DNA from 4 places in the Paenibacillus sp. FSL K6-1230 genome. Region 2 is predicted to be linked to each of the others. Evidence: riboswitches for the same ligand, from Rfam matches in the RefSeq annotation. Region 2 holds a riboswitch; each other region holds the start of a gene.
What was found. A riboswitch is a leader RNA that binds a small molecule or an ion and turns the genes downstream of it on or off. The one in region 2 is predicted to bind cobalamin.
Positions count from the first base shown of each region.

Region 1: another riboswitch for cobalamin. It lies ahead of MKX74_RS25885 (energy-coupling factor ABC transporter permease); the one in region 2 lies ahead of nikB (nickel ABC transporter permease).
Region 3: another riboswitch for cobalamin. It lies ahead of MKX74_RS17385 ((2Fe-2S) ferredoxin domain-containing protein); the one in region 2 lies ahead of nikB (nickel ABC transporter permease).
Region 4: another riboswitch for cobalamin. It lies ahead of MKX74_RS05935 (ABC transporter substrate-binding protein); the one in region 2 lies ahead of nikB (nickel ABC transporter permease).

Region 1 covers NZ_JBBOCK010000001.1:5,837,115-5,844,940, reverse strand. Annotated here, with positions in the region: gene MKX74_RS25910 (transcriptional regulator) at 118-1,161, opposite strand; gene MKX74_RS25905 (hypothetical protein) at 1,268-1,483, opposite strand; gene MKX74_RS25900 (uroporphyrinogen-III synthase) at 1,814-2,626, shown strand; gene MKX74_RS25895 (LOG family protein) at 2,632-3,225, shown strand; gene MKX74_RS25890 (hypothetical protein) at 3,222-3,395, shown strand; cobalamin riboswitch at 3,589-3,779, shown strand; gene MKX74_RS25885 (energy-coupling factor ABC transporter permease) at 4,178-4,927, shown strand; partial or broken gene MKX74_RS25880 (energy-coupling factor ABC transporter substrate-binding protein) at 4,927-5,190, shown strand; gene cbiQ (cobalt ECF transporter T component CbiQ) at 5,309-6,103, shown strand; gene MKX74_RS25870 (energy-coupling factor ABC transporter ATP-binding protein) at 6,238-7,134, shown strand; gene cobJ (precorrin-3B C(17)-methyltransferase) at 7,131-7,826, shown strand, end outside.
Region 2 covers NZ_JBBOCK010000001.1:1,055,407-1,063,232, reverse strand. Annotated here, with positions in the region: gene MKX74_RS04590 (ABC transporter ATP-binding protein) at 1-864, opposite strand, end outside; gene MKX74_RS04585 (ABC transporter substrate-binding protein) at 861-2,489, opposite strand; gene nikC (nickel transporter permease) at 2,506-3,348, opposite strand; gene nikB (nickel ABC transporter permease) at 3,349-4,287, opposite strand; cobalamin riboswitch at 4,536-4,726, opposite strand; gene MKX74_RS04570 (glycoside hydrolase family 13 protein) at 5,083-6,840, shown strand; gene MKX74_RS04565 (alpha-amylase family glycosyl hydrolase) at 7,302-7,826, shown strand, end outside.
Region 3 covers NZ_JBBOCK010000001.1:3,933,532-3,941,357, reverse strand. Annotated here, with positions in the region: gene MKX74_RS17395 (ABC transporter ATP-binding protein) at 1-507, shown strand, start outside; gene MKX74_RS17390 (ABC transporter ATP-binding protein) at 479-2,458, shown strand; cobalamin riboswitch at 2,679-2,874, shown strand; gene MKX74_RS17385 ((2Fe-2S) ferredoxin domain-containing protein) at 3,099-3,476, shown strand; gene MKX74_RS17380 (NAD(P)H-dependent oxidoreductase) at 3,679-4,266, opposite strand; gene MKX74_RS17375 (MarR family winged helix-turn-helix transcriptional regulator) at 4,518-4,946, opposite strand; gene MKX74_RS17370 (cell wall hydrolase) at 5,280-5,918, shown strand; gene MKX74_RS17365 (YjcZ family sporulation protein) at 6,276-6,377, shown strand; gene MKX74_RS17360 (ROK family protein) at 6,768-7,802, shown strand.
Region 4 covers NZ_JBBOCK010000001.1:1,355,181-1,363,006, forward strand. Annotated here, with positions in the region: gene cbiB (adenosylcobinamide-phosphate synthase CbiB) at 1-947, shown strand, start outside; gene MKX74_RS05930 (histidine phosphatase family protein) at 1,105-1,779, shown strand; cobalamin riboswitch at 1,883-2,083, shown strand; gene MKX74_RS05935 (ABC transporter substrate-binding protein) at 2,237-3,226, shown strand; gene MKX74_RS05940 (FecCD family ABC transporter permease) at 3,223-4,269, shown strand; gene MKX74_RS05945 (ABC transporter ATP-binding protein) at 4,266-5,090, shown strand; gene cobT (nicotinate-nucleotide--dimethylbenzimidazole phosphoribosyltransferase) at 5,349-6,422, shown strand; gene cobU (bifunctional adenosylcobinamide kinase/adenosylcobinamide-phosphate guanylyltransferase) at 6,419-6,979, shown strand; gene cobS (adenosylcobinamide-GDP ribazoletransferase) at 6,973-7,824, shown strand.

The DNA.
Region 1 (7,826 bases), 4.8 Mb from region 2:
GCCCGTTTGTTGTTGCTGTAAGGTGTTGCGCATGATCTTTGGAAAGTTCTGTAACAGTTAAGGTAGATGGGAGTAGTAAGCTAAATATTATTAAAATATTGAATAAATTTTTCATAGTTATATTTGCACCTCACTCGCTAAATTATTGAATTCACTCTTTTCTATGCTTGTTGCGTGTACTCTATACTTTTCAAATAGAACCATGCATCTAACAATACTTTTTTCACTATTTATTCTAATAGAAAACTGCAACGCCTGTAGGATATATTGTATCCCTTCATTTCTATTATAAGATAAATGATACTTTGCTAATTCACTTAATAAACACGAGTACTGCTCATCCATGATCTGTTGGTCGTATTCAGCTATTTTGTTCCGGTAACTTCTGACAGAAATATGCGAAGAGAAGCGGTCCAGAACAGAATCAATATTATAGCTGTGACGGTTAGCAGACTGGACTAGTTTATAAATTGCTGTGAATAATTCATCCTCATGAGAGGATATAAAATTTAGATATTTAGGCAGTACTTCAAAATCCCCAGACATCAAACGGTATAGCATTATATTGGCAACCGCCCACTCCTTAAACTGTTCCTTCGTTCGTTTGGAATCTTCTTGAAAATCTTGTTGTAGCCAATCAGGGTTGGCGTACAAATGCACATAGTGAAGAGCTTGTTCATAGTCCTCGTTTTCCTCGCAAACTACTGAGCGTAGCATCAAAGCATATAATGGATATGAGCATAGAGGTCTTTTCGGTTGTCTTTTGTGACTCTCTAAACGTTTTGATTTCGAGCTTCTATGTAATTTATATTCAATAATTGAAATTTTATACAACTGCTGTGCTAGTTCATCTACCTTGTTCCAGCGTCGCAAAGCGCTATAGGTATATGCTAATTTAAGAAGTGCATCCAACTGATCTGACTCGTCGAGATAATTGACATAACCTTCAAATCGAATGGCAGCTCTAAGGTTGGCGTCCAGATCCTGACCAAGCGAAATAATAAACATACGGTAGTGACACAGAGCCAGCCGCTCAGAGTGCTGCATTTTCTCGCTCTCCGCCACGCGCTGGTAGAGCACCATTGCTGCCGCCTTGTTATCCTCTCCGAACCACTGCTCAGCCAGATCGAATAGCATAGGAGTGTATGAGAGATTATCCATAATCTCGTTCGTCACCTTGGTAATACAGTCGAGCTTCCCGAGCTCCGCGCAGCGGCCCAGAAACGGACGCAGCCTTCGCCAATCCGCAGTAGCGCCAGCAATGTACTCATCTATGTATAGTACGTAAAAAATGTCCTTCTGGCAAAGCCATACCCGACGTGATGCCATCCAGATGCTGCATGGAGATCGGGCGAGTTCCGTTCAATATACCGCTAATGGTTCCTGAATTAATGTCAGAGCGCTGTGAGAACTGACTAATGGAAAGTGTATTTGATTTTATATAATGCTCCAACTGATCGCGTATGGTTACTTTCGATTTCACTACTGTATCCTCCCTTGTATCATGTGAAGATAACCTAATGATTTTACTCACTTTATTAAAAAAGTAAATGTATTCCATCTATCGCATTGATTATACATCGTTTTCCAAAATGTGGTCAATTCTGGCGTATTGCATAATATTGAGTAACGAACACGGTTATCGACTGCTAAAGAACATTTCATCGCGGTATTCCGCTTTGCCTGTTCGAATTGTATACTTGTACCAGATTAGAATAATTATTGCGAGCTAGAGCCCTGAATCGACGATGTAAGCGGAATGATCTGTTCAGAAGCAAGATAAGATGAATTGAAGGATTGGGAGGATGGCATGGTGGCACAACGTATGGCAGGTAAAATCGTAGCCTTGGCGGGTCCGCGCAAATCAGCAGAAATGGCAACATTGGTAGAGAAAATGGGAGGTACCGCCTGGCTGCTTCCAGCACAGGGGACGGTGTTTCTGGATGATGCGGAGCTGCGCAAATCCTTGGAGCAATGGCTTGCGGCTCCACCGGAATGGGTGATTCTGACGACGGGCATGGGACTCGACGCGATCTTCAGTGTGGCTGAAGAGGCAGGCGTCGCGGAGCGCCTCTTGGCGGTGCTGCAGCACTCCAATATTGCCGCTCGCGGCTACAAGACCGTGAATGCGCTGAAGAAGAGAGGTCTTACGCCTAGTGTACGGGACGACGACGGTAGTACAAGCGGGCTGATTCGTTCCTTTGGCGAGACACAGCTTCAGGGACAACGTGCGATCCTCCAGCTTCATGGCGAGTCTGCGCCAGAGCTGCTCGCCTGGCTGACAGAGCGAGGCGCGGATGTCACGCAAGTCCTTCCTTACAAGCATATTCCGCCACAGGAGGAGCATCTGGAGAAGCTGCTGCATAGTATCGTTACTCGCGAGCTGGATGCAGTCACGTTCACCAGTCGTCCGCAGATTCATTTCCTCGCAGCGTATGCCCGTGAGAAGGGGCAGTTCGATGAGATGCTGGAGGCTTTTCGTGACAAGGTGGTAGCCGTAGCTATAGGCAAGGTGACAGCACAGGCGATGAGGGAGGAAGGCGTTGAGCCACGGGTTATTCCTGAGGAAGAACGGATGGGCAGCATGATGGTAGAGCTGGGACGTTATTTTGCGGACAGGAGCTGATGTGATTGCAATCCATTTGTGTATTTGCAGGGTCGAATGACGGACGATCTGCGAACTATCGAGAGCAGGCTGTTGCTCTGGGTACTTCACTCGCGAAGCAAGGAATTCGCCTTGTCTATGGCGGCTCCAGCTATGGGTTAATGGGAGCAGTGGCAGATGCCGTGCTGGAGCATGGCGGACAGGTGACGGGGATCATGCCGACAGGGCTATTTCGCGGCGAGATTGTACATACCGGCTTGACGGAGCTGGTCGAGGTAGCCGACATGCATGAGCGCAAGGCGACCATGAATCGGTTGGCAGATGGCTTCATTGCTTTGCCCGGTGGTCTGGGGACCTTTGAGGAGCTGTTCGAGGTGCTATGCTGGGCCCAGATCGGTATCCATACGAAGCCGATTGGACTGCTGAATGTGAACGGCTATTATGATCCTCTGGTAGAGCTGATTCGCCATAGCGTACGGGAAGGCTTCGCCGGGGAGACGCATCAGAATCTGATTCGGGTCGCGGAGCAGGCTGAGGAATTAATCGGACAATTGCAGGCCTATACGCCGCAAACGCTCGGGACCAAATGGAACATCAAGGCACCAGAAGGAGAAGCATGAACAGAGAGCTAGGCAAGACATTTCAAGCCTTTGTACTAGAGGGACGGATACCGTTCCCCTTTGAGACACCTTTGGAGGATGTCCAGCAAGCGCTGGGCACCTCTACTACATATCCTATGGATCAGAAATACGGCTCGTATGCTGTCTATGCGGATGGAGTGGAGCTGTAAAGGACGGGTATATTGCCCGTGCCTGCGAATTTGCCAGCTATGGCTTGCTTGTGGCCGGAAGAGCAACGGCACTTAAGAAGGAGTTCAGACGTGTCCTGAGCCAAGCGAATCTCGACTGATTGAGGCAAGCCTATGCGGGACTGTTTTTGTCTTGCGCTGGTGACGGGGCGAGGGTATCATAGAGAGCATAATCATATACAGCCACAGACTGGGTGCCTTTGCTTCACACAAAGGGTAACAGGGAATCGGGTGCAAATCCCGAGCGGTCCCGCCACTGTAAAGGGGAGGTCTACTTCATCACGTCACTCGAGTACCACTACACGGGGAAGACGAAGTAGACCAACGAGCCTTAGCCAGGAGACCTACCCAGTCTATTTCACCGTAGTCCTTCGCGGAGAGGAGCAAGGTGTACCGAATCAATTGAGAAGTGACCAGCTAAAGTTCACACAGGCTTGCTGAATCCTCGTGTTCAGGTTGACGGCAGACTATGCGGCGCAGCCTGGGACAGGTGTGCCTTGCAGTAGTGAAGGGGTGGCTGTGCTTCTCGTTGTTATTTGAGTACATATTTGAGGCCCGATCCGAACAGGATCAGGGTCTTTTTTAATGGATTCTTCCGCCTGTGAGAGGGAGCGCCTGACGACATACAACCAGACTAAGCACATATAGTGAGCATTTTGCATACAACCATCGAGCGACTATCATCCACAGTACGATTATGCAAACTGCCGATAATAGGTATTTCATTGAATGGAGGAAAGAGTGTGTTCACACGACGTCGATCGATGGTTTTTGCTGTACTGGTGCTTGGCTTTACCTTGTATTTCCTACTGGCCTCTCCACAGGAAGTGTACGCGATGCATATTATGGAGGGCTTCCTGCCACTCGGGTGGGCTGTGTTCTGGTGGCTATTGTTTATTCCGTTCTTCGCTCTTGGCGTGCGCAGGCTCATCCGCATTACGCGTGAGCATCCCGAGCTGAAGCTGATGATGGGACTGGCCGGGGCATTTACCTTTGTATTGTCGGCCTTGAAGCTTCCATCTGTCACGGGTAGTAGCTCTCATCCGACGGGGACAGGACTTGGGGCGATTATGCTGGGTCCACTACCCATGAGTGTAATTGGCTCAATCGTGCTGCTATTTCAGGCTGTTCTGCTGGCACATGGGGGACTCACAACGCTGGGGGCTAATGCCTTCTCCATGGCGGTAGCTGGACCGTTCGCAGGCTATGCCGTGTACAAGCTCCTGATGAAGGGAAAGGGCAGGGAGAACATTGCTGTGTTCTCAGCGGCGGCGGTAGCGGATATGACTACATATCTTGTTACTTCCTTGCAGCTCGCACTAGCCTTCCCTTCCGCTCAAGGCGGGGTGCTGGCATCCTTTGCGAAGTTCGGCGGCGTATTCGCTATTACCCAGATTCCGCTCGCAATAACCGAGGGCTTGTTGACTGTGCTGCTATGGAATTGGTTGAAGTCCTACAGCCCTCATGAGCTATCCATCCTGAGCCGTCATGAGAGAGGAGCGCGCCAAATATGATGAGTAGAGGTCAAGTGGTCTGGATCTTGGTGGCGGTCATTTTACTGGCGGCTCTGCCACTACTGCTGGTGCAGGGGGATTTTGGCGGAGCGGATGGAGCGGCAGAGGCGGTCATTCAGGATATTAGTCCGGAATATGAGCCATGGTTCCAGCCGCTGCTGGAGCCTCCCGGCGAGACGGAAAGTATGCTGTTCGCGCTTCAAGCCGCGCTGGGTGCAGGGCTAATCGGCTACGTACTCGGTCTCATGCGAGGGCGTAGAGAGCAGCGGGCCAACAATCTATCTAATCCATCTAGTGTATCTAGCGTCTCCGATGCCTCGCTATCGACTGAGACTAGAGATGAACAACCGAATAGCAGCGTGATGCATTCCTCCCAGTCTCATGCTAAGAACCATTGATTCGGTCTCGTATGGCAGTCGCTTTCGCAGGTATTCGCCCGTATGGAAATGCGGCTTCGCTGTAGCGCTGCTCCTGCTAGCCTACGTGACGCATCCGTGGGTACAGGCTATTTTATGGTGCTGGCTGGTCGTCTGGACGGTCGGATATGCGGCAGTGTCATGGAAGCTCTATGCCGTCCTGAGCGGCAGCGTATTCCTATTCTATCTCGTGAGCCTGCCTCCGTTGCTGCTGGAGATGGGCTCGCCTGAAGATCACGGGATCGTCTTGTTGGCGAGGGACACATGGTCTGTCTATGTGACACAAGAGCACATTCAGCGGGCGCTGCAGCTAGGAGTTCGAATAGGAGCCTGCACTGCCTGCCTGATGTTCCTGATCCTGACTACTCCATTCGCCGATCTGCTCGGCGTAATGGCGCGAATGAAGCTGCCGGCCATTGTTACAGAGCTGATGCTCATTATGTACCGCTTTTTATTTTTTCTGTCCGACACGGCTTCGGGGCTCATGCGTTCACGGCGGCTGCGTGGGGGAAAAGGTGGTGCCCGCGCCATGATCAGGGATGCCTCTGCGATGGCGGGACAATTGTTCATGAAGACGATGGGACGATACAGAGGACTGGAGCAAGGACTGGCTGTGCGGGGATATGACGGCACGCTGCCGCTATACCTGACTGCCACGGACCCTATGCCGCTCAGGTATCGTATGGAGGGCTGGGCAGGCGTGGTTATTCTTGCTGTGCTGGAGCTATGGTACGTGCTGTTCATCCGCTATTCATCTTAGATCTAAGAACAGCAAGCTTAACAGTGATCGACAGGGGCTCCCCGCTTGCAGCGGCTCTACACTCATACGTGATCTGGTCAAAGGTACCAATCTGATCCTACCCATGGATTAAGTCATGATTAGGTGGTCTTAGCATGAAATTCATATTGGAATGGAACGGAGTTTCCTATCTCTATCCATACACCCGGCTTCCGGCATTATCGGACCTGTCGGTAGCGATTCCACAGGGAAGCCGAACTGCCATCATCGGGCACAATGGCTCTGGCAAGTCTACTATGCTTCTGCACGCGGTGGGCTTGGTACAGCCCTCTGAAGGTAGCGTGGAATTCGCTGGAGCGAGGCTTGGCTACAGCAGGAAGCAGCTTGCAGCACTGCGACAACGGATCGGGCTGGTGCTTCAGGACCCCGAGCAGCAGATTATTATGAACACGCCGCTGGCGGATATCGCCTTCGGATTGCGCAACCTGGGGCTGGATGAGGTGGAGATTGGTGATCGAACCAGACAGGTGCTTGAGCTGCTAAGGCTGCAAGAGCTTGCTGAGGTACCTGTCCATCATCTGAGCCTGGGGCAGAAGAAGCGAACGGCACTTGCCGGAATCCTAGCTGTAAGGCCAGAAGTGCTGCTGCTGGATGAGCCTACGTCCTATCTGGACCCCCATTCCGAGCAAATGATGCTGCAGGGACTAGCTGAGGTACATGCTGCGGGGACCACGGTAGTCATGGCTACCCATGATATGGATCTGGCGTATAGCTGGGCGGATTGGGTGATTGTGCTAGAGAAGGGCACCTGTCGTATGCAGGGGCGCCCGGAGGATGTGCTGGCACAGCAGGAGATGCTTGAAGGGGCAGGACTTGCGCTGCCATTGCTCGTCGAGCTATGGCTCGGGCTTCCGCCGGAACTCCGGAGAGGACGGCCTGCACCTCGGAGCAAGGAGCACATGAAGAAGCTGTTGCGGGAATGCTTAACGGTTCAACAAGAGTCGAGTATGACAATACATGATGGAGATTCATCGAATGGGGGAGACGAATGAGTACACTTGGCAAGCTGCTGGTGATTGGTTTTGGACCTGGGGATATGGAGCATATCACCAAGCGGGCACTGGATGCTCTCGCGGAGAGCGAGGTCATTATTGGCTATAACACCTATGTGGATCTGATCCGGCCGCTGTTGACGGCTGAACAGGAGATTGTGCGTACAGGGATGACGGAAGAGGTGAGTCGTGCCCAGGAAGCGGTGAGACAGGCCGAGAATGGGAAAAAGGTGGCGGTCATCTCCAGTGGAGATGCCGGCGTTTATGGGATGGCCGGACTGATCTACGAGGTGCTGATTGAGAAAGGCTGGACAAGAGCAGAAGGCGTCGAAGTCGAGGTCGTGCCAGGTATCTCGGCTATTCAGTCCTGTGCTTCATTGCTGGGGGCTCCGGTCATGCATGATGCCTGCACTATTAGTCTTAGTGATCACTTGACGCCATGGGAGACTATCATTCGCAGAGTTGAAGCGGCTGCTTCGGCGGATTTTGTAATTGCACTATATAATCCGCGCAGTGGACGGCGGACCCGGCAGATCATGGAGACGCAGGCGATGTTGCTCCGTTACCGTGATCCGAAGACACCCGTAGGACTGGTCAAGAGTGCATATCGCGATCGCCAGCAGGTCATTGTCACGACACTTGAGGATATGCTCAATCATGATATCGGCATGCTGACGACGGTCATCATCGGC
Region 2 (7,826 bases):
ACGTGGGTGCGGCTCACGTAGTGTATCCCATTCCGATATCCGTAGCTCCGGTACAGCCGCCAGTAGCTCGCGAGTATATGGATTACGCGGCTCTTGAAGCACTTGTGAGGTGCTGCCCCATTCCAGAAGGGTTCCCTCCTTCATAATTCCCACTTTATCAGCAATAGAAGCTGCAATCGCCATATGATGAGTAACGAGAATCATCCCTGTCTGCTCGTGGTCACGCAGCATCCTGAGCTGCTTCAGCACCTTGGCTTGTGCCAGCACATCCAGTGCACTGGTCGGTTCATCTGCCAACAGTAGCTTCGGCTGCAGTGTCATAACCATTGCAATGGCCGCGCGCTGCTTCATACCTCCACTTAGCTGGTTCGGATATGCCTTCATAACCCGTTCCGGATCCTTCAGTCCAATATCCTGCAAATGCTGTAGAGCTAGCTGGTAAGCCTCACATCTTGATAATGGTAAATGACTTCGAATCGCCTCGATATATTGACTTTCCATTCTGCGAAGAGGGTTCAAGTAAGCCCCACTATCCTGAAATACCATACCAATCTGCCGCCCACGAACACTCCCCCAATCGCGTGTACCCAGAGCGGTGAGCGAACGGCCCTCCAGCATAATGCCTCCAGCTGTAATCCGACCACCAGCTCCTAGCAGGCCAATCACGGCCCGCAGCAATGTGGATTTGCCACTGCCACTCTCACCGACCAATGCTACAACCTCACCGGACTTCACCGACAGGCTCACGTCATGCAGCGCTGGCCGCTCATTGGCCGTATAGCTGACATTTAGATGCTCTACCCGCAGCAGGCTATCCGAGCCTTCATTCTGACTCTGTACACTGTCAGCGAGAACTCTAGTCATTGCTGTCCCAGCCGAATATGGCGATCCAGCAGGTAGAAATCAATCGGGTACATGGTTGCTCCTGTGACAGAGCTCTTGCTCACAATGTTGATTGGCGTGTAGGTCACGAACAGATAAGGCGCATCATTCATAATCAATTGCTGTGCCTTGGATGCAATCTTGTAGCGCTGTTCCGTCTCAAATTCCGAGGACAGGCTGTTGATTAATGTATCCAGCTCAGGATTGCTGTAGCCACCGATATTCCACTCGGCCCCCGTCTTGAAGTAGAAGTCCAGAATATACTGTGGGTCACCAGTAATTCCCGTATTGATACTAGTCAGCGCCAGATCGAAGTTGCCACTCTTCTGTGCATCCGTCAAATCCTCATAAGAAGTCAGCTCCAGAGCAACACCAAGCTCCTTAAGCTGGGATTGCATGGCCTCTGCCACAATGGAATCCGATTCATAGGAAGCATTCAGAATCAAGCGGAGGGCGAGCCTCTGCCCATTCTTCTCACGGATGCCGTCACCATCGCGGTCTTCATAGCCCGCTTGGCTCAGTAACTTTTTGGACTGTTCGGGGTCATAGGTATAGCCTGTTATCTTGTCGTAGCCGAACGGAAGCGCCGAAGTGAACGGTCCCCTGGCTGCCTGCCCCCCTACCAGCGTGCTGGCATACATCTCTCGGTCAATGCCGTAGGAGATCGCTTGGCGAACGGCAAGATCACTCAGTGCCGGATTATTGTAGTTGAACCAGACAAATTGAGTACGTAATCCTGGGATCTCATCAATCTTGTAACGGGAGCTATCCTGGAAGAGTGGCAGCTGACTGCGGCCTACATTACTCGCTACATCAATCTCTCCGGATTGCAGAGCCATCGCTCTTGTATTATCATCAGCGATGTACTTGAACGTAATGCTCTCTACCTCGGCTGCACCGCCCCAATAGCCTTCATAGCGTTTCGTTTCGATCTTTTGCTCCGGTATATAGGAAGTGACCATGTATGGACCCGTGGCTACAGGCTTGTTCGCAAAAGCAGCCGTGTCCGCTGTCGTGTCCACAATGACAAATAAAGGCTCAGCAATATTGCCCAACAAAGAAGCATAAGGTTCACTGGTCCGAATCGTAAGATTCTGCCCTTCTGAGCTCATGGAAGCTATCGGGAGCGTGGCCCTGCCGCGCGGATTCAGCGAAAGGGAGCGTTCGAGCGAATGCTGCACCGCCTCGGCCGTCACGGGATTACCGTTATGGAAGGTCACCCCTTCTCGAATATGAAACAGCCACGTCTTGTCATCCTGACGTTCCCAGCGGTCTGCCAGCTTGGGAACCATCTGCATCTTCTCATCGAATTGTACGAGTGTCTCGCCAATAGCGGCACGCGTCAGTGTCCAGCCGTTCCATTCCTCAGCTGGATCAAGATTTGTTCCCAGCCAGAACAAGGCCACATTCAAGTGACCACCTGCAGACCCTTCATTTCCAGTAGCTACAGAGTCTGTTGTCGTTCCTGCTCCTTGTGAGCCCTCAGCCCCTCCACCGGAATTCCCTGTTGCTCCCCCTCCACAGGCAGACAGCAGTAGCAGCATCACCAGCCACACCGTCACATTTTTATATTGCAGCCTATTCCAAAATTCGTTCCACCTATTCACGATATCTCCTCCTTGTTTAGCGTCTATGTCTGGGGTCGAGCACATCACGCAAGCTATCTCCCAGCAGATTAAAGATCATCACGGTGCAAAAAATGGCAAGCCCCGGATACATCAGCAGCCAAGCAGCTGTCTGCATATATCTTCGTCCCTCGCTTAGGAGCGCCCCCCATTCCGGCTCTGGCGGCTGTGCGCCTAGACCCAGGAAGGACAAGCCCGAGATGGACAGCAGCATACCACCGATATCCATCATCGCCATTACGACTAAAGGTGGCAGTACATTGGGCAGAATATATCTCAGCAGAATTCGGGCGGGGCATGCTCCACCGAGTGCAGCCGCCGTAACGTACTCCTTTTGCTTGTGCTGAAGCACCATACTTCGCACCATACGGGCATACTTGGCCCACCACACGACAGACAGTGCCACTACGGTATGAAGCAGACCTGGACCAAGCATTCCCGCAACGGCAATGGCGAAGATAATGCCCGGAAAGGCCATAAGCGTGTCCGCAAGTCGCATAAGCACCGTATCCAGCCATTTGCCTGCATAACCTGCCAGGATACCTACCGTCATCCCGATTGCAGCTACCACTGTAACTAACACAAAGGTCATAAGTAGTGAGGTCCTTGCCCCATACAGCACCCGAGACAACAAACAGCGTCCGAGTTGATCCGTTCCAAAGGGGTATTGCTTGTCTGGCGGCTGCAGCACCCTCGTGAAATCCGTGGCATAGGGATCATGTGGTGCCAGTAAAGGCGCGAGGATGGCGAGTAGCAGCCATAGACCAGCCACGCCTAACCAGACAGAGAATAGTCGATGCTGCATCCATAGCCGTATTAGCCGTTGTGTCAACATGCTCATCTAGACATCCTCCCCAAGTCTGAGGCGCGGATCTCTTACATGTGCCCAGATATCTACGAACAGATTAATCGCCACGTACATGACAGCCATCCAGACCACATAGCCTTGAATCAAGGGGTAATCGCGTGCAATAATCGCTTCCAGTGCCAATTGCCCCACACCCGGCCATACAAATACACTCTCAATAATCGCAGCGCCGCCCAGTAAAGCACCCGTGGACATCCCAAGCAGCGTCATGATCGGAAGCAACGCATTCGGCAGAACATACCGCAGCATGACTGTCCTCTCCTGTATCCCACGGGCTCTGGCCCCAGTTACATAATCCTGAGACATCTCCTCCAGCAGCACTGTACGTATCTGTCTGCTATATTGCGCTATCAACGGTACGGCCAGCGTACAGGCCGGGAGGATCAGACTGCGGACACCTGTCCTGCCCACGACCGGGAGAATCTGCAGCTTGACTGCAAAGAGCAGCATGAGAAGTAGTCCCAGCCAGAAGCTAGGCATCGACAGTCCTGCAAAAGAAAAGACCCGAATGAGATAGTCCTTGGCACGGTTAGGCTGCATCGCGGCTGTCATCCCAAGCGGAAATGAAATCAGCACCACCAGTAGTAGAGCAGCACCAGCCAGCTCTAACGTAGCAGGCATTCTGGACAGCAGAACTTCCGTCACTGGACGTCCGTATGTATAGGACATGCCAAAATCACCAGTCAGCGCCCGCAGGACCCAGTAGCCATAGCGGGCAAGAAAAGGCTGATCCAGCCCCAGCTCTGTCCGCACCTGTGCGACTAGTTCCTCCGAAGGGGTGACTCCCGTAGACATCAACATCAGCCTTGCAGGATCGCCCGGCGACAGATAAGTAAGCAAGAAGGTCAGGAAGGAAATCCCCAGCAGCACGCCGACCAGTTGGAGCAATCTTTGTACAATATATCGGCTCACGCCTTTCGCCGTCCTCTCCTGATATGAATAAGCAGCTGAAATAAGCAGTTCTGCAGTTCTGCATTGCTGCCGGTCTGAAATACTGTATTACGAAGTAGGATGCATACTTTCATCCTCATGGAGCAGGCTACGCACATAGCAAAAAGAGCGACCTCTCCCGTGTAAAAAACGGAAAAAAGTCGCTCCAAATAGACAGATTTTCGGTGAAAATCGGACTCCTGTAACACCTTCCTATCTTCCGTAGGCATTGCTGTGTTGTTGAACGGGCAGGTCTCCTGGCTCCAGAATCATCGTCCATACAGCTACCTTCCCGGGGATCACCCAGTGGCATTTGCTGCGACTCCTCTGTTACAGTGGCGGGACCGCGCCGGTATTGCACCGGACTTCCCTTTTAAGCAGCCATCCTTATGGATGGAGCACCCGTTCCATGTATGCAGTTGGTATACCAATCCACCACTATATCGTAATAGCATTATCGTAGCACAGCGTCTTAGAACCCAATCTATCTTTTCCTAGTATAAAGCGCATGGGCGGAATGAGCAAAGTTTTTCTGTTTTCTTCCACTTTCTCAGCATCTCGTTCAACTCAAAATGAAGCGCTCCCACATCCACTTGATGCTCCTGGTAAAAAATGTGGTCGGAAGGGTTCACATTTCACCTGTTCAACTGTATAATAATGACATAATTTAAAGGCTATGCTGCCGAAAGGTACAACCTCGTCAACATTGGAGGTTGTACCTTTTTTGCGTTCATGGCCGAAATACCACCATTATCCCATCCAAGGAGTGAATGTCCAATGCTACTTGAAGCCATCTATCACCGTGCACGTTTGAACTGGTCGTATGCCTATGACCGCAACACCCTCCATATCCGTCTGCGAACAGGTCACAACGACATGGAGCAAGTATCCGCCATCATCGGGGATAAATACGCCTGGGAGCACACAGCTCGCACTCTTCCGATGCGCAGGTTCGCCAGCGATGCTCTGTTCGATTATTGGCAGGTGGAGGTGCAGCCTCCATACCGCAGATTACGATACGGCTTCGAGTTGGAGAAAGACGGCGAACGTCTCTGGATGACCGAGCGGGGATTCGAGACGAACTTGCCGGAGCATCCACTTGAATTTTTCGATTTCCCCTTCCTGCATTCGGCGGATATGTTCGAAGCGCCAGCCTGGGTGAAGGATGCAGTCTTCTATCAGATCTTCCCGGAGCGTTTCGCTAATGGCGATCCCACAATCAGCCCCAAAAACGTAGAGCCATGGGGAGGCGAGCCTACGCCAGTCAATTTTTTTGGCGGGGATCTGCAGGGGGTACTGGATCACCTGGACCATCTGAATCGACTAGGCGTAAATGCCATTTATTTCACCCCGCTGTTCGAAGCCAGCACCAACCATAAATACAACACCGCCGACTACCTGGCGATAGATCCCCATTTCGGCACGAACGAGAAGCTGAAGGAGTTGGTAGACGCCTGCCACGCGCGGGGTATCCGGGTTATTCTTGATGCCGTCTTCAATCATTCCGGCCTCGATTTTCCTTTCTTCAAGGACGTGATGAAGCACGGGGAGGCTTCGCGGTATGCGGACTGGTTCCACGTTCGGGAATGGCCACTACGGATCGAGGATGGCATTCCTACCTACGAGACTTTCGCCTTCGAGCCCATCATGCCCAAGCTGAACACCGAACATCCTGAGGTCAAGGCGTATCTCCTTGAGGTGGCACGTTACTGGGTGCAGGAGATCGGTATCGACGGCTGGAGACTGGATGTCGCCAATGAAGTCGATCACCAATTCTGGCGCGAATTCCGCGAGACGGTTAAAGCGATTAAGCCCGATGCCTATATCCTTGGAGAAGTCTGGCATGACTCCATCATGTGGCTACAGGGGGATCAGTTCGATGCAGTCATGAACTATCCGTTCACGAATTCAGTACTGGATTTTGCCGTCCACGGCAAGCTGGACAGCCTCGGCTTCGTAGGAGAGATCGGGCGCCTGTTCATGGCCTATTCGCAGTCTGTAACGGAAGCGGCCTTCAATCTGCTGGGCAGCCATGATACCCCCAGACTGTTGTCTATCTGTCATGGTGATGTGCGCCGGATGAAACTCGCTGTTCTGCTACTGCTGACCTATCCGGGAGTCCCCTGCATCTATTATGGCGACGAGATCGGCCTGGAGGGTGGCTACGATCCTGGGTGCAGGAAGTGCATGGAATGGGATGAGGAGCGGCAGAACCGGGATCTGCTGGACTTCTATACCCGAACCATCACCCTGCGTAAGACTCATCCCGCCCTTCGAAGCATTCATTGGCGGGTCGTGCATGCCGCCGAAGAAGATGCGTCCCTGGTGATTGAGCGCTCAGATGAGAGCGGTCATGAACGATTCCGGTTGCTGATAAATGCAGGGGAAACCTCGCAGCTTCTGCAACTTCCGGTACCTGAGGGAGCATTCTGGCGTGATGCCTATAGCGGAGAAGCACTGGTTTCTGGCGACCTTAAGCTAGACGTAGCGGTTGAGGGACTGGGATACCGCCTGCTAAAACTCGAAGTACGATAATTCATCGGCTGAACTTAGATCATGGCTGGTCGCATGATCATCTTGCAACCAGCCGATCTGACAAGAACGTTATTTTGTCCAACACGTCAGGATGACACAATCAGTCCTTTCTAAATTCCCGAAGCGATCTGCTGATCCCCATCAAGCTGTTTCCCCACCGGGAAGTCCTGAATTCGCTCATGCATTCCATGACGGATCGCTATAATTCATCATAATTGTTTTCAGATACAAAAAAAGAAAAAAAATACTATATAGAAATTTATTGACAAAATAATTGTTAATTTCTTATGATTACGTTGTGATTACAACACGAGGGCCATGCTTTTAGACCTAAGGTCTAGGACAACCCCGGTAACTCCAGCAGGAGGTGCCGGGGTTGTTCGCATGCAGGAAGGAGGGCAGGTTCAGCAGAAATTGTAATCATATTTGATCCTTTTCATTTTGAATGCGTTTCATTGTTGATGATTGCAGGATACTACAACCCTAACGAAAGGTGGATTAACTTGTTGAATGTGACCAGACGCTTCATTCTAAGTATCACCTTAACTCTCGGCCTACTGGCTGGAAGCGCACTTCCCTTCCTACCCGTGACCTCAGTGTATGCAGATGCGGATACGGCAGTATCGAACAAGCAGAATTTCAGTACCGATGTCATCTATCAGGTATTTACTGACCGCTTCCTGGACGGAGATCCTTCCAATAATCCTTCCGGGGAGGCATACGATGCCAGCTGCACCAACCTGAAACTCTATTGCGGCGGGGATTGGCAGGGCCTAATTAACAAGATCAACGACAACTACTTCACGGACCTAGGCATTACCGCCCTTTGGATCTCGCAGCCGGTGGAGAACATCCATACTGTCATCAATTACTCAGGTGTGAACAGCACCTCCTACCACGGTTACTGGGCACGGGACTTCAAGACAACCAATCCGTATTTCGGCTCTATGACCGACTTCCAGAATCTGATTCAGGCAGCACATGCC
Region 3 (7,826 bases), 2.9 Mb from region 2:
CTTCTGTTCAGCGGCACGATCCGTGACAATCTTCGCTATGGTCGTCCGGAAGCAACGGATGAGGAAGTAATCACGGCGGCAAAGGCGGCACAAGCTCATGATTTTATTACGAATATGCCTGAAGGCTACGATACGCAGCTTGGACAACGGGGCGTCAACCTGTCCGGGGGGCAGAAGCAACGACTCTCTATTGCTCGTGCGCTCCTGACGCGCCCTTCCATTCTCATCCTTGATGACAGCATGAGTGCAGTGGATCTGGCGACGGAGGCGCGTATCCAGGAAGCTCTTGAGGACTTGATGAAGGATACGACCTGCATTGTTATTGCACAGCGTCTGTCTACTGCGGTTGGAGCAGACCTGATACTCGTGCTGGAGGATGGGCGGATTGCTGCGCAGGGGACACATGAAGAATTGCTGTCAACAAGCTCGATCTATCAGGACATCTACCGATCACAGCATAGGGAGGAGGGGCATGGCTATGTCACAGCCAACGGAGCACAAAGCTAGCGATAATAGAGCTCAGGCAGGCCTGCCACCAGCCCAGAGAATGTTCGTTCCCGGTAGAGGACCTGGTGGTGGTCCTGGCCCCGGGCAAGGTCCGGTCCCCGTAGTTCGTGCGGAGAATTCAATCGCTACGCTAAAGCGGATCTGGACCTATCTGGGCCGCCAGCGGGCGGGACTATTTATGGTGTATGCGGCTACGCTGCTGGGAGCCTTGGCCACGCTTGCAGGCCCATATTTCATCGGGCGAGCCATTGATGATTATATTATTCCACGTGATTATAACGGCTTGGTGCGTATATGTTTGCTGATCCTAGGGGTGTACCTGCTGAGTAGCACCCTGACCTGGATTCAGGCCTATGTCATGTCCAGCGTCTCCCAGGGAACGGTCAAGGAGCTGCGTCGAGACCTTTTCGCCAAATATCATCTGTTGCCTGTGCGGTTCTTCGACACTCGCAGTAATGGTGAGCTGATGAGCAGGGCGACGAATGATATTGAGAATATATCCAACTCCCTGAATCAGAGCGTTACACAGCTATTGAATAGTGTGATTACGCTGATCGGCTCATTGGTTATTATGCTGCTCTTGAATGTTCCGCTTACAGCCGTGACGCTGCTAAGCATTCCACTGGTGCTGCTGGTTACCCGTCAGATTACACGTGCAACCCGAAAGTATTTCAAAGAGCAGCAGCGCCACCTTGGAGATCTGAACGGATACATCGAGGAGATTGTCGGTGGTCAGAAGGTCGTTAAGCAATACGGGCGCGAGCAGGACGAGATCACTCGTTTTCGCAACATTAGTCAGCAGGTCAACAGAGTAGGTAAACGAGCCCAGATCTATTCCGGTATGGTTGGGCCTGTGATGAACCTGGTGAATAACTTTACCTTTGCGCTGATCGCAGCTATTGGAGGCTGGATGGCCTTTCACGATTGGACTACGGTCGGTGTCATTGTGAGCTTCCTGAACTATTCCAAACAATTCGGTCGCCCCGTAACCGAGCTTGCCAACCAGTATAATCTGATCCAATCCGCAGTGGCCGGGGCGGAAAGAGTGTTCGAGATTATGGATATGAAGACCGAGTATGATGAGCGACAGACCGAACGGGAAGAGCATCATGACAGTCATCATGATCGGGACCGTGTGATCCAGCATGCGAGTAGGCCATCCCATGCTCTAGCGCAGACTAGAGAACAGGTCCAGTTGACCAGCACTAGTAAGCTAAAGGGTGATGTCGTCTTCAGCAAGGTGTGCTTCAGCTATAGTGCAGACAATCCTATACTGACGGATGTATCCTTTGAGGCGCAGGCAGGGCAGAAGATTGCTCTTGTGGGACCTACGGGCGCTGGGAAGACTACGATCGTCAATCTGCTGACACGCTTCTATGATATCGACAGCGGAAGTATTCGTATTGATGATATACCGATTGAGGAAATGGACAAAAATAGCCTCCGCAGACAACTGGGCATGGTGCTGCAGGACGCGCATGTCTTCTCGGGCTCCATCCGGGAAAACATCCGCTTTGGACGACTGAATGCGAGCGATGATGAGGTGGTACAGGCGGCACGTCTGGCGAATGCTGATGCTTTTATCTCACGTCTGCCTGATGGCTATGATACGGATCTGGGGGTAGCTGGAGGTAATCTGAGCCAAGGGCAACGTCAATTATTAACGATTGCCAGAGCGATTCTGGCCGATCCTGCCATTCTGATTCTGGATGAAGCGACGAGTAGCGTGGATACGCGTACCGAAATGTATATTCAGGATGCTATGAAGACATTGATGGAAGGCCGAACGAGCTTCGTCATTGCCCACCGTTTGAGTACCATTCAGGATGCGGATCTGATTCTGGTTATGAAGGATGGCCGAATTGCCGAGCAGGGTACGCATCAAGAGCTGCTTGAGCGTAAGGGGTTCTATGCATCGTTGTACACAAGTCAATTTACGAACGTCAGCTAATGCGTATGATTTATGTCAGAAGCGGTAGCTTTGAACTCTTAGTCTAAATGGGGCTCGTCAAGGCTGGAATCATTCTATATAATGAGGAGAAGTGTCAATACCATTAGCTGTTAGCTATACAGCGACTGTGCCATCTTGATTGCAGAATAAGCTCATGGCCAGTCTGTACAGATTCAGCTTACGTAAGATTTGTGGAATGTTGGCATAGCTTGTATAGCTAGAACATATTTAGAATTCAGGTGCCTTTGTGATCTCACAAAGGGTAACAGGGAATAGGGTGAGAATCCCTAGCGGTCCCGCCGCTGTAACCGGGGAGCACAACTCCAAGACAAGTCACTCTGCCAATTGGCCGGGGAAGACAGGAGACTGTGTATAGATCCGGGAGCCAGAAGACCTACCTGAAGTCGATAGCAGCACCCCCTTCGAGGAAAGGAACGGTGTACATAGCATCTCGTAGCTAGTGTGGGAAAGCCCCGCTATGCCAGATGCCGGAGGAAGGATTGCCTAATGCTGAGGCTCCTGTTGTGGTAGCTCAGTATTGGCAGGCTTATTTCCGTATGTACACACCCCTGATCCGATAAGGATGCAGGGGTGTTGTTGTGTGTTGAGGGGAATCAATTGGACAGGAGTGAATGGGCAAATGGAACAGGTGACAACGAAACGAAGAGTATTAGGACAAGTGATGGTCTGCAACGGCTGCTGCTGCGGACGAACGGAGAAGGGCAAGCCAGGTATTCCCATGGATCGGCTGAAGAGTAGATGGAAGGAAGAGAAGCTGCTGAAATCCGTACAGCTCACGATTACCGGCTGTCTTGGCCCGTGTGACATTGCGAATGTCGTGTCCATCCAGACACCGGAAGGCCCGATCTGGCTTGGACGGATAGAAGAAGAGGCGGACTATGATGCTCTAATCGACTGGGCGGTTGCCTCCAGAGACGAGGAACGCTTGCAGGCTCTGCCTGAGCGACTACTCAAGTACAGATTCGAGCGCTTCAGTGCCGAGGCTGTTGCCAAGTAGAGGGGAAGCCTTGCCATGTTTCTGTAAGAAGATAAAGGGCCAGAGTCATATCACATATGATACAGTGATTGACCTCTGAGCCCTGTTTTTTCTTTATATTGTTTCCTTGTTCATGAATTGTAGCTGTTAGTGCAACTGATCAAGCTCTGCTAATGCTGAATAGTGCAGTCTGAGGAGATTGCTTCTTCATGAGCTGCTCGACTTATTGAGGGAACAGTGTGCTGATACGGTTTTTGATCTGGCTCAAAATATCAGCATAGGCTTCCTCGCTCAGGCTACCAATTCCACCAAAGAGAAGGTGGTCCACGGATTCAATACCGACAAAATCAAAAATACCAGTCGTGGACGTAATCTTCAGACCATCCGTCATGCCAATGGAGTCGTATACCTCCTTCGGTGTTCCGTGCGTATTAATGATAAGGCCTTGTTTACCCTTGAGCAGCTTGGCAATGCCTGCCTCTTCATAAGCATATGCGTAGCCGTAGGCAAATACCCGATCTACATATCCCTTCAGAATGGCTGGGAGCCCTGTCCACCAGATCGGATAAATGAAGGTCACGATGTCTGCTGCCGTGATGTAGTCTTGCTCGGTCTTAATATCCTCAGGTGTCTGTCCTGCTCTCATCGCGGCTGTGTCTGCAGAAGTCAGTACAGGCTCAAAATTCAGTTCATACAGGTCACGAACGATGACCTCATGCCCGTTACTCTCCAGGGCCTGAACTGTAGTGTTCAGAATGGCTCGGTTAAAGCTGTCAGTGTGCGGGTGTGCAAATACGATTACATGTTTCATCTAGATTCCTCCATTAAATTGAATATAGGTACTATATTATATGAGCATTTTGCATAGCTATCCAACATGGCGACTCTGCCTTGAAATGGGCCAATGCCTTCAATCCTGAAGTGCTTGTTTGCAACTTCTGTTGCGCAATGATCGTTCAACCTCATTTCGACGAATGGCCTGTGGCGCGTGCATTATGCCGCATGATAATCATTAATTGCATAGACATCAATGTATTTCGTTAAAAAAAGACAGCGCACATCTTATGTCGATAAACGCTGCAAAATATCGCCTAGCCATACTTCCAGTTGCTCCTGCTCGGCCGGGCTTAGACTGCCATAAATGGCTTGATTCAAGGTGTCTGAAATGTCTCGAAATACAGGCTCCAGTTCTCTTCCCTTATCCGTCAGATGAATTAACGTTACACGACTATCCTGATGGCTCTTGATTCGCTGAACGTAGCCGAACTTTTGTAGCTTATCTACCAGGACTGTCACAGTTGGTTGGGTACGGTGAATCCTGTCAGCCAGTGTCTTGATGGACAATCCATCCTCTTGGTAGAGATGAAGCAGGATATCTCCATGAGAGGGGACAATATCAAAGATCTGATGCTTCTCAAGCTCGGCTACAATCAGCTTGTTCATGGCATCTCTTGTTTTCCCTATAAGGGATGCGGCATTAAAATGTATCATATTTGTATGATACATAGATATCTATGTAAATGCAAGTATTTTATGACCCGTGAATAAAGTAACAAAAATGTAACCGTAGTCCTATAAATATAAATCGTTGTTTGCTGAATTTAAAGAGGCGAAGACATGCTGTTTACCCATTTTCGAAGCAGGTTAAGCTGGGAACTTGTTCCTGAAAATTGGAGTAGGCAGGTTAGGACTATGGAAGGTTATCCAGCGGAAAAGGATATGTTACACTGCAACGGATGTGGCAGATGGTTCATGCGAATTGGAAGGAATGTGCGCATGAGTCTGATCACGAATGTATCAAAAGGAAGAAGAGGAGATAAGCTCATGAAAAAATGGATCGTCATGTTGACGCTTCTGTGTCTGTGCAGTCTGCTAGTGATGCCCAATACGGCGCAAGCCCAAGCACTAAGTAAAGGAATGCAGAGCGAGCATGTATTGAAGCTGCAGGAGCAGTTGCATGCGCTCGGATATTTTCATGCAGGCTTTACAGGCTACTTTGGTGTCAAGACCGAGGCGGCCGTCAAGCAATTTCAACGGGATCACCGTCTGACAGCAGATGGTGTCGTGGGATCTGCAACACAGGCCAAAATGGACTCCTATGGTGAGGTGAAGCAGACAGTATTGGAGCAATTGGCCCGCATCATTCACGGTGAAGCGAGAGGGGAGTCGTTCGAAGGGCAGGTAGCAGTGGGAGCGGTTGTTCTGAATCGTGTTCAATCGGATCTATTTCCAAGCTCGATTCCAGATGTCATATTGCAGCCGCGACAGTTCACGGCAGTACAGGATGGTCAATATCGTCTGGCTCCCAACCAAAGCGCCTATCGTGCAGCGAGGCAAGCCCTGAACGGAGTAGACCCGACGAATGGATCATTATTTTATTACAATCCGGCGATTGCCACTTCCGAGTGGAGCATCAATCGTCCAGCCGTAATGTCACTGGGGCGGCATACATTTACGAACTGAAGAGGCTAGGTGTAGTGTCTGCCATTATCAATGAGTGATAATGTTGCCAAGTGGCCGATGAAGCTAATTTAACTAAATGTAGTTAACGAATATAGTAATGGATTCAAAGCTCTCCCAAAGCGAGTTTAGTTCGACATAGCAAAAGCATTAGAGCAAGGGATCGCCTGCGAGGCGGTCTCTTATTAATGGTCAGCGATAGCAAATGCCCTGCTCAAGGAGTACGGCCTTTGGACTATGTGGCCTACGGGTCACGTGAGCCAATGCCTGATTAGGCTGTTTTTTGTCATAGTGCCCTGTCCTTGGCTCGGCATCCTACATAATCTATATCAAGCCCCTAGAGAAAGGAGGGGAATTAACGTGGGAGAAGTTAACCAAGGCTATGGCGGATGGACATCAGTTGGTGCCATTCTGGTTCTGTTCATTTTGCTCGTTATCATCACTAAGGCTTTCTGGGTGTAAGGACTGTCAGAGAGGGCTAGATGAATAGCCAGTCATGGTTCTATGGCTGAGCGAATTTCAGAATAGCAATATACACACAGCAATCGGCAGCTTAGGGGTGTGTAGTCAGTCCCAGCAGATGGAATGGAGCTTTCAGTGAAAATCTTCAGGATATCTGAGGAAATGGCTGCGCATCCCGGATCGGAGCGGGCAGCACGATTGAATGCATTTGTTGAAGCAGGCAGCGCCTCTAAGGCGAGGTCTGCTTTTTTCATATTGGCGTTAGATATCAACATTAAGCATTGACTTTTCTGAAGGTACCATCTACACTTCATTTATTAAAATACTTTTAAAAACTAAATGAAACTGAGAAAGGCTGAAATAGTTCAAGAAAGGAGGCTGCCCAGCAATATGAATCCCATCTCGCATAATACGCAGCAGGTGAAGCGGCTTAATGTGGAGCTGGTCAAGAATACGCTGCGTTCCATTGGTGTGGGTACCAAAGCGTCGGTTGCCAGCCTGACGAAGCTCAGCATCGCTACCTGCGGCACAATTCTGAACGAATTGCTCCAGACAGGGGAGATTATTGATCTTGGCCCAGATGAATCTAGCGGAGGAAGACCTGCAAGTCGTTATCAATTCAACGCAGACTACGGTAGTGTCCTCTGTCTAATCATCCGTACAGAAGGTGGCATACACTCGATCTCGCATACCTTGGCCAATCTGAATGGAGAGATTATAGATGAGCAGAGTGTCATTATGGAGAGCATTACGCTAGCTATCGTAGAAGCTATAATCGATAAGCTAATGAATCAATATCAACATGTGCAGGCCATCGGTATCGGCATTCCAGGTGTAGCGCATAACGGTGTTATTGGTCTTTGTGATGTCCCTGAGCTGGTTGATCAGCCGCTAGGTCCACGGCTCAGGGAGCAGTACGCTGATGTGGAAGTGATCATTGGCAACGATATGAACCTGACCGTGTATGGTCTGTACAATCAGCAGCAATTTGCAGAGGAGACGAATTTTGCAGTCGTAACTTTTCCAAAATATCATTTTCCAGGGGCAGGCTTCATGATTGAGGGGCATCCACTTTCGGGTAGTACCCATTTTGGAGGTGAGGTGTCCTTTCTGCCCTTTGGTGTGTCGAGGGAGGAGCAGCTACGTCTGCTTAATACAAGAGAGGGCTTACGCATGCTGGTCGGAAAGACGCTGGTATCTATTATCGCGATTATCAATCCGGCTGCAATCGTAATTACTGGCGACACGATGGACGAGTCTATGCTGGATGAACTCACGCAAGACTGCCAGACTATGATCCCGCAAGAGCATTTGCCGAACCTCATCATTCGCAGAGATACTGCAAGTGAATATGTCGCCGGACTCATTGCTGTGGCCTTGGAAAGTCTGACGTATCGTATGGAGCGAATTGAGAAGAGATGGTAATATCTAAGGACAACTGGAGGGACT
Region 4 (7,826 bases), 300 kb from region 2:
TTATTGCGGCAGCGTATGTGCTGGACCGCCTCATCGGTGATCCACGCTGGATTCCACATCCGGTGATCGGAATGGGCAAGGGCATCACTCTACTGGAAAAAGGAATTCGGGGCAGATGGCAGTCACCTCAGGCGCTTAAACGGGCTGGCCTGATCTTGCCCCTCTGCATTGCAGGTGGAGCCTATGGAATAACCTGGCTTCTTATTGCGGGGCTCGCCATACTTCATCCGTGGCTTGCTATCGGGGCTGAGATTATACTATTAGCGACAACTATAGCCTCCAAAGGACTCAAGGATGCTGGCATGGCGGTATATCAGCAGCTGGTGCAGGGGAACCTGCCCGCAGCCAGACAGGAGCTGGGCATGATTGTTGGGCGGGATACCAACGAGCTGGACGAGCCGGAGATTACACGGGGTGCGGTCGAGACGGTTGCTGAAAATATCGTGGACGCGATTATCTCACCGCTCTTCTACGCATTGCTTGGTGGAGTACCGCTCGCGATGGCTTATCGCGCGGTGAATACGCTTGATTCCATGGTTGGGTATAAGAACGAGAAGTATAAGGATCTGGGCTGGGCTTCAGCTCGTCTGGATGATGTAGCCAATTATATTCCTGCACGTCTGACTGCGTTGTTGCTCTTCATCGCAGCATGGCTGAATGGCAACAGCGTCAGTGGTAGTATTCAGGCGGTGCGGCAGGATGCTCGTCAGCATCCCAGCCCGAATAGTGGCTACCCGGAAGCGGCTGTGGCAGGTGCGCTGGGCATTCGGCTTGGTGGATATAATGTATACCATGGTGTCCGTTCATTCCGTGCTTACATGGGACAGCCACTTGAGCAGCTGCAGGCTGAGCATATACGCCGAACAGTAAGACTTATGTTCGTAGTCTGTAATCTATTTGTTGGCTTGTGTCTAGCTGTTACAGTCATCTGGCTTCTCATCGCATAAGTCAATTAGTGTAGCTCAGGATAACTTATGAATAAAGGCTGATCTGGAGGTTTGTTATCCATTTCGTTCAGCAGTGTCGGATTATGAGGTCCATGAATCAAGATCATTGAATGTGGATATTACACCATTCACCTTGGATGGGAAAGGAGATCGAGCGATGCGCGACAAAGTGGAGCTAACGCTGGTTCGCCACGGAGCTACACAGTGGAACCGGGAGAAACGCTATCTAGGACACACGGACGAGCCGCTATTGGCAGAAGCACATGATTCGCTTCGTTCATTGGGCTGTTGGCTCTCCGCGCAGAGCTTTGACCGTATCTACAGCAGTGATCTCCGGCGATGTCTGGAGACGCTGGAGTGTGCTGCTCCAGCGCTGCTGCCCAAGACGATTCGTGATGAAAGGCTGCGTGAGCTGCATTTCGGCGCGTGGGAGGGAGAGACCTATGCTACGCTTAAGGAGATCCCGCTATATCGAGCCTGGATTGATGATCCACGTCGATTCACGCCACCACAGGGTGAGAGCTGGAGTAGCATGGAAGCCCGGATGCTCTCTTTTGTGGATACATTGCGGCTGTTGTGCGGTCAGGTCCCATCTGTGGATCAGATGGATATGCAGGGCTCGACTCTCTTAGTCACTTTGCCATCTTTGACTCCTTTGTCCGTTCTGGCTGTTACCCATGGCGGAGTTATTCGTCAGTTGGCTGCCATGACCGTTGCCGGGTTAGACTTCTGGGATGTACAGGTGGAGCCGGGAGGGGTTGTCCGACTAGAGCTTACGTTTACAGCAGATGGCATCATCGGAAGCTACCTTGGACCTGTAGAGCTGGAATAAGGAAGTTGTTTTTTGTTCACTTGTACCAGTAGCTGGCGGTTGTAAGCCTATCTTATTTGGCCTATAATCACTAAGTAAGTGCAAGGGAAGCTGTCCATGTTACAATAATCTCAGCGGATTAGGTCAGCCTGTGGCAGATGTAGTGCAGGCTGTGAAAAGGGAAGCCGGTGCAATTCCGGCACGGTCCCGCCACTGTATGCTAGGGGATGTCGGCAATATGCCACTGTCAGCGGAAGATGACGGGAAGGCTGCCGGGATGCTGCACCCAGCAAGTCAGGAGACCTGCCTACTCTGCTTGGTACCACGATCCTTCGAGGAAAGGACGGCGTGTATTTAGTGATGTTCCATACAGCAGGATCATGCCGTATACACTGGAATGAACACTATAACGACCCGGTCCTCGTGAGAGGTCCGGTTTTTTGTTTTCCATTTTATTAAAGAAGACAGGAGAGAGATCATAATGACGAGAACAATGAAGATATGGATGACGGGGCTGCTGTCCTTACTACTCGTACTGGGGCTTGCAGCATGTGGCAACGGAGCGAATCAGGGGACGACGCAGCAAGGTGCAGAGCAGGAGCAGCAACAGGCGGTGGAGGCCGGTCCTACGGAATATCCGCTTACTGTCAAGGATGCGACAGGGCATGAATTCACCTTCGAGAAAGCACCGGAGCGAATCGTATCTGTCTCCCCGGCGGAGACGGAGGCACTCTTTGCTATTGGACTGGATGAAGAGATCGTTGGGGTGTCAGATTACGATGATTACCCGCAGGCAGCGCTGGACAAGCCCAAAATGGGTGGCATTACAAAGCCGAATGAAGAATCTATCATTGCCGCTCAACCGGATATAGTATTTGCGGGTATCTCATTAAGCGAAGAAGCTACCAACAAGCTAAGATCGCTTGGCATCCAGATTTTCAAGACAGATCCCAAGACCTTCGACGATGTGATGGCTAATATTACGCTCTATGGACAGATTGCAGATCGTCAGGTAGCAGCTCAAGCCGTGACGGATCAAATGAAGGCGGATATTGCTGCGGTGAAGGAAGGCGTCAAAAATATCGGAGAAGACCAGCGGCTGAAGGTGTATGTCGAGTTCTCGCCAGGCTGGACGGTCGGTAAGGGCGAATTCATGGATGAAATGATTACGCTGGCTGGCGGTATGAATATAGCATCAGACATGACGGGCTGGAATCCGATCAGTGAAGAGAAGGTGATTGCTGCGAATCCAGATGTTATTCTATACGGCAGTAATGTAGTGGATTCGAAGACTGGAGAGACGCTGGAGCAGATCATCAAGGGGAGACAGGGTTGGTCGAAGATTAATGCGATCCGCAACAACCGCGTATTCGGACTGGAGGATAATCTGATCAGCCGTCCAGGCCCGCGTGTCACGGAAGGACTCAAGGAGGTTGCCAAAGCAATCTATCCTGAAATCTTCAAATGATCCGTTCACTAGCAGGCTATGGAGCGCTTGGTGGCGCGCTGCTCCTTTTGACGTTGCTCGTCTGCCTGGGGATTGGCTCAGTGCATCTACCCATCTCTCATATTGCAGGCATTCTGGGGCATCAGCTTCCCTGGCTGAAGGAAAGTATTACGCCTTATTGGGAGGCTTCCGCTGAGCAGATTATTGTGCAGGTGCGCTTGCCCCGCGTATTGCTGGGTATGCTAGCTGGTGCAGCCTTGTCGCTGGCAGGAGCCGCTTTTCAGGGAGTGCTACGCAATCCGCTGGCGGACCCTTTTACCCTAGGGGTGTCCTCGGGGGCGGCTGTTGGGGCAGCGGTACTGATTTATTGGGGATTGCAGTATGCCTTCTTCGGTCTATGGACATTGCCGATGATCGCTTTTGTTACAGGAGTTACGACCCTATGGGCCGTCATTACGCTGGCTCGGGAAGGTAGGCGGATTCCCACGAATAGCCTGATCTTGTCCGGGGTGGTCATGCAGTCCTTTCTGGGTGCGGTTGTATCATTTCTAACAGCTATGTCCAAGGAGACGGTCAATGAGATTCTATTCTGGACCATGGGAAGTCTCAGTCTGAAGGGCTGGCCTTATGTATTCCTGCTACTCCCCTATGTGCTAGTCGGCATCCTGTTTCTGTGGAATCGCGCTCGGGTGCTGAACATTCTGGCTCTCGGGGAGCGTCAGGCCGCTCATGTAGGTGTGAAGGTAGACCGCACGAAGCTGTGGGTCCTGATCGTAGCTACGTTATTAACGGCTGCTGCCGTTTCCATTTGTGGCGTGATCGGGTTCGTGGGTCTCGTCGTTCCACATATGATCCGACTCATTACAGGTCCTGATTATCGTCTCATTATTCCCCTTTCCGCCTTGGGTGGTGCGATCTTTATGGTCTGGGCAGATACGGCAGCCCGCTCGTTACTGGCTCCTGTGGAGATTCCTTTGGGCGTGGTGACTGCCTTTGTCGGTGCACCGTTCTTCGCCTTTTTGCTTTATCGCAGCAAGCGACGGGGAGAAGGGGGCTGGATATGAGCAAGACTACTGTAAGCTCTGGTGTAAAGAGTCCCGCGGTGGATGTGCTGCAACTGCATAAGAAATATGGAGAGGTGTCTGCCATCACGGGATTGAACTGGTCCGCAGCACTGGGAGAATGGTGGGGCGTCATCGGTCCGAATGGCAGTGGCAAGTCTACATTAATTCAGCTCTTGTCCGGGGTCGAGCAGCCTGGGAAGGGTGAAGTACGGATTATGGGACGCCTTGTGTCGGAATATCGTCGCAAGGAGCTATCCAGAATCATTGCTGTACTCCAGCAGGAGGGGCTTCCTCCGATGGGCTATACCGTGCGGGATGTCGTGGACATGGGGCGTTTTCCTCATCAGGATTGGCTAGGTAGGGACCATGATGGTGATACGCGTCAGATCACGGAGCAGGTGCTGGAGAAGCTGGAGCTGCTGCCATTGGCAGAGCGCAGACTGGATCAGCTCAGTGGCGGTCAGCGGCAGCGAGTGGCACTGGCGAAGGTGATGGCCCAGGAGCCGCAGATTCTGCTGCTGGATGAGCCGACCACGTATCTAGATATCAGATATCAGCTTCAGTTCATGGAGCTGCTGTCTGAGTGGCGGCAGGAAACGGGGATCACCATCGTTGCAGTGCTGCATGATCTGAATCTGGCAGCACAGTTCTGTGACCGCATGCTGATCCTGCAGGAGGGCCAAGCTGGTATATGTGGTACACCGTCGGAGCTGCTGACGGAGGACACGCTTCGTAAGGTGTATGATATTGATTCACTGGTCATTGAGCATCCCGATCATGGTGCGCCGCAGCTGCTGCTGCGTAGAAGATCACATAGATAGAGACTCAAGGAGAGTACTAGCACCTTGACCGAATACGATTGTGGGTTTGAATGATCTGAAGAGAGCGTGGTAAGCGGAGAGCGGGGAAGCCCTAGAGAAACGAAGTGTCCATCTTTAAGCTTGCTGTTCATCAGCTTTTCCATTTCGTTCATTAGAACAGCAAGCTTAACAAGGGTCGACAGGGCTCCCCGCTTGCAGCGGCTCTACACTCCTATTTGATCTGCTCAGTAACAACATTTGCGAAGGGGATAGCAGGCTATGAATGAAGAATTACAGCAGCTCTTACATACCATTAGACACAATATTGCTGATCAGGAGGCCGAGAGCGCAGCTTCGGCTCACCTGGATCAACTCACGAAGCCGCCTGGTAGTCTTGGGAAGCTGGAGACCCTTGCCATTCGACTTGCTGGAATTACAGGGAAGATACAGCCAGAGTTCACGCAGCGTGCAGTTATTGTCATGGCTGGAGATCATGGTGTATGTGCCGAGGGCGTGAGTGCATTTCCAGCTGAAGTAACCCCACAAATGCTGTACAACATGCTAGAGGGTGGGGCTGCTGTGAATGTGTTGGCTAGACAGGCTACCGCAGAAGTCATCTGTGTCGATGTAGGGGTTAATGCGGACGTGGAGCATCCATCATTAATTAGCCGCAAGATCCGTAAGGGGACAGCGAATATGGCCCAAGGCCCTGCGATGACCCGAGATGAAGCAATACAGGCTATTCTGGCCGGAGCGTCTGTAGCGATTGATGCAGTGGAGCGTGGTCATCGGCTCCTGGTTACCGGGGAGCTGGGTATCGGGAACACGACTGCCAGTGCTGCGGTAGCGAGCGCGCTCACAGGGCAAGATCCGTCACAACTGGTCGGTAGAGGTACAGGTATTGATGATGCAGGCTTGGAACGGAAGATGGATGTAGTCAGAAGAGCACTGAAAGTCAATCAGCCGGATCAGACAGACGGACTCGATGTACTGTCGAAGGTTGGGGGGCTAGAAATTGCGGGACTGACGGGCGTGATCCTCGGCGCAGCCTCCCGTCGCTGTCCAGTCGTGCTGGATGGATTCATTTCCAGTGCTGCTGCGCTAGCTGCCCGTAGTCTTGAACCCCAGAGCGCGTACTATCTGCTGGCTTCACATTGTTCCCATGAGCAGGGGCACGCTGCAGTGATGAAGGAGCTTGCTCTGGAGCCCTTGCTCCAGCTGGATATGCGACTAGGCGAAGGGACAGGAGGAGTTCTGGCTCTGCACCTGATCGATTCTGCCGCCTGCATCATGCGGGAGATGGCGACGTTCTCCAGTGCGGGCGTCTCGGGAAAAGAGGTGGCTTCTTCATGAAGTCGCTGGTGACTGGTGGAGCCAGAAGCGGGAAGAGCAGCTTTGCTGAGCGTTTGTGCATGAGCCGTGCGAAGGAAGCCACTTATGTGGCTACTGCACAGGCCTTCGATGTCGAGATGGAGCTTCGAATTGCTGAGCATCGCCGTCAGCGGGAGCAGACAAGCTTTGCTTGGAAGACAATAGAGGAGCCATTGCAGTTACCTGAGCTACTGCATCATAATGGGCACAGCTCAGATGAATCACCACCACCAGCACTACTGGTGGATTGTCTTACGCTATGGCTGTCCAATCTGGTACTAGCTAATGAAGAGATGGCCGAGCAGACGGCACGAGCAGGAATTACAGCGCTGGAAGAAGCCGTCCGATCATATTCGGGGCCGCTGATTCTGGTAACAAATGAGGTAGGTAACGGCATCGTTCCCGAATATAAGCTGGGCAGGCTGTACCGGGACCTGAGTGGTGTCATGAATCAGCGGATGGCTGCTGTCTGTGATGAAGTATTCCTCGTGACGGCTGGCATCCCTGTTGAGCTGAAGCGGCTGGAGTACAAATGGTAAGCAGAGGCAGAGGGCATTTGGAGGCTGTTGCTGCCGCATTCCAGTTCCTATCCCGCTTGCCGGTGAAGAAGGAAGTGGACTTCACTCCCAAGGTGCTGAGACAGAGCACAATCTACTATCCTCTTGTGGGCCTCGCGATCGCCGTTGTCGTATGGTTCAGCGCTATCGTCTTCTCCTTGGTGCTTCCGGCATTTCCTGCTGCGGTACTAACCTTGATAGTATGGGTATGGCTAACCGGCGGCTTGCATCTGGATGGCTGGATGGATGCGGCCGATGCACTGCTAAGCTATCGTACACGGGAACGGATGCTTGAGATTATGAAGGATAGCCGGGTCGGTGCCATGGGCGTGCTGGCTTGTGTACTGCTACTGCTGCTGAAGCTGTCCTTGATCTATACCGTACTTACCGAAGGTCCCATAATAGCTCTAGTGCTGCTGCCCATGGTCTGGAGCCGTTGGTTCATGGTGAGGGCCATTCATCACTGGCCGACGGCACGTGGGGATGAAGGTCTGGCTGTGCTCTTCAAGGATTTGGGGACCGCTGAGCTCATTCGCTGCACGCTGTGGGCTGGTGGAATCACCCTTTTGCTGGTTGCAGGAGAACTGAGTCTTTACAATTCCAATTATTATTTAGCGGCGTTCGAGCCGATCGGTTATCCTCATACAGGCTATTATGTGCTGTGTTCTGTACTGCTTCCATTAGTGGCATGGGGGATCGGACATGGAGTTGCCGCGCATATCCATCGTCGTCTTGGAGGGTTGACCGGGGATATATACGGGGCACTGAATGAACTGCTAGAAACGGCTTTGCTGTTATTCCTGATCGCGCTGTACGGTATCTATTGACG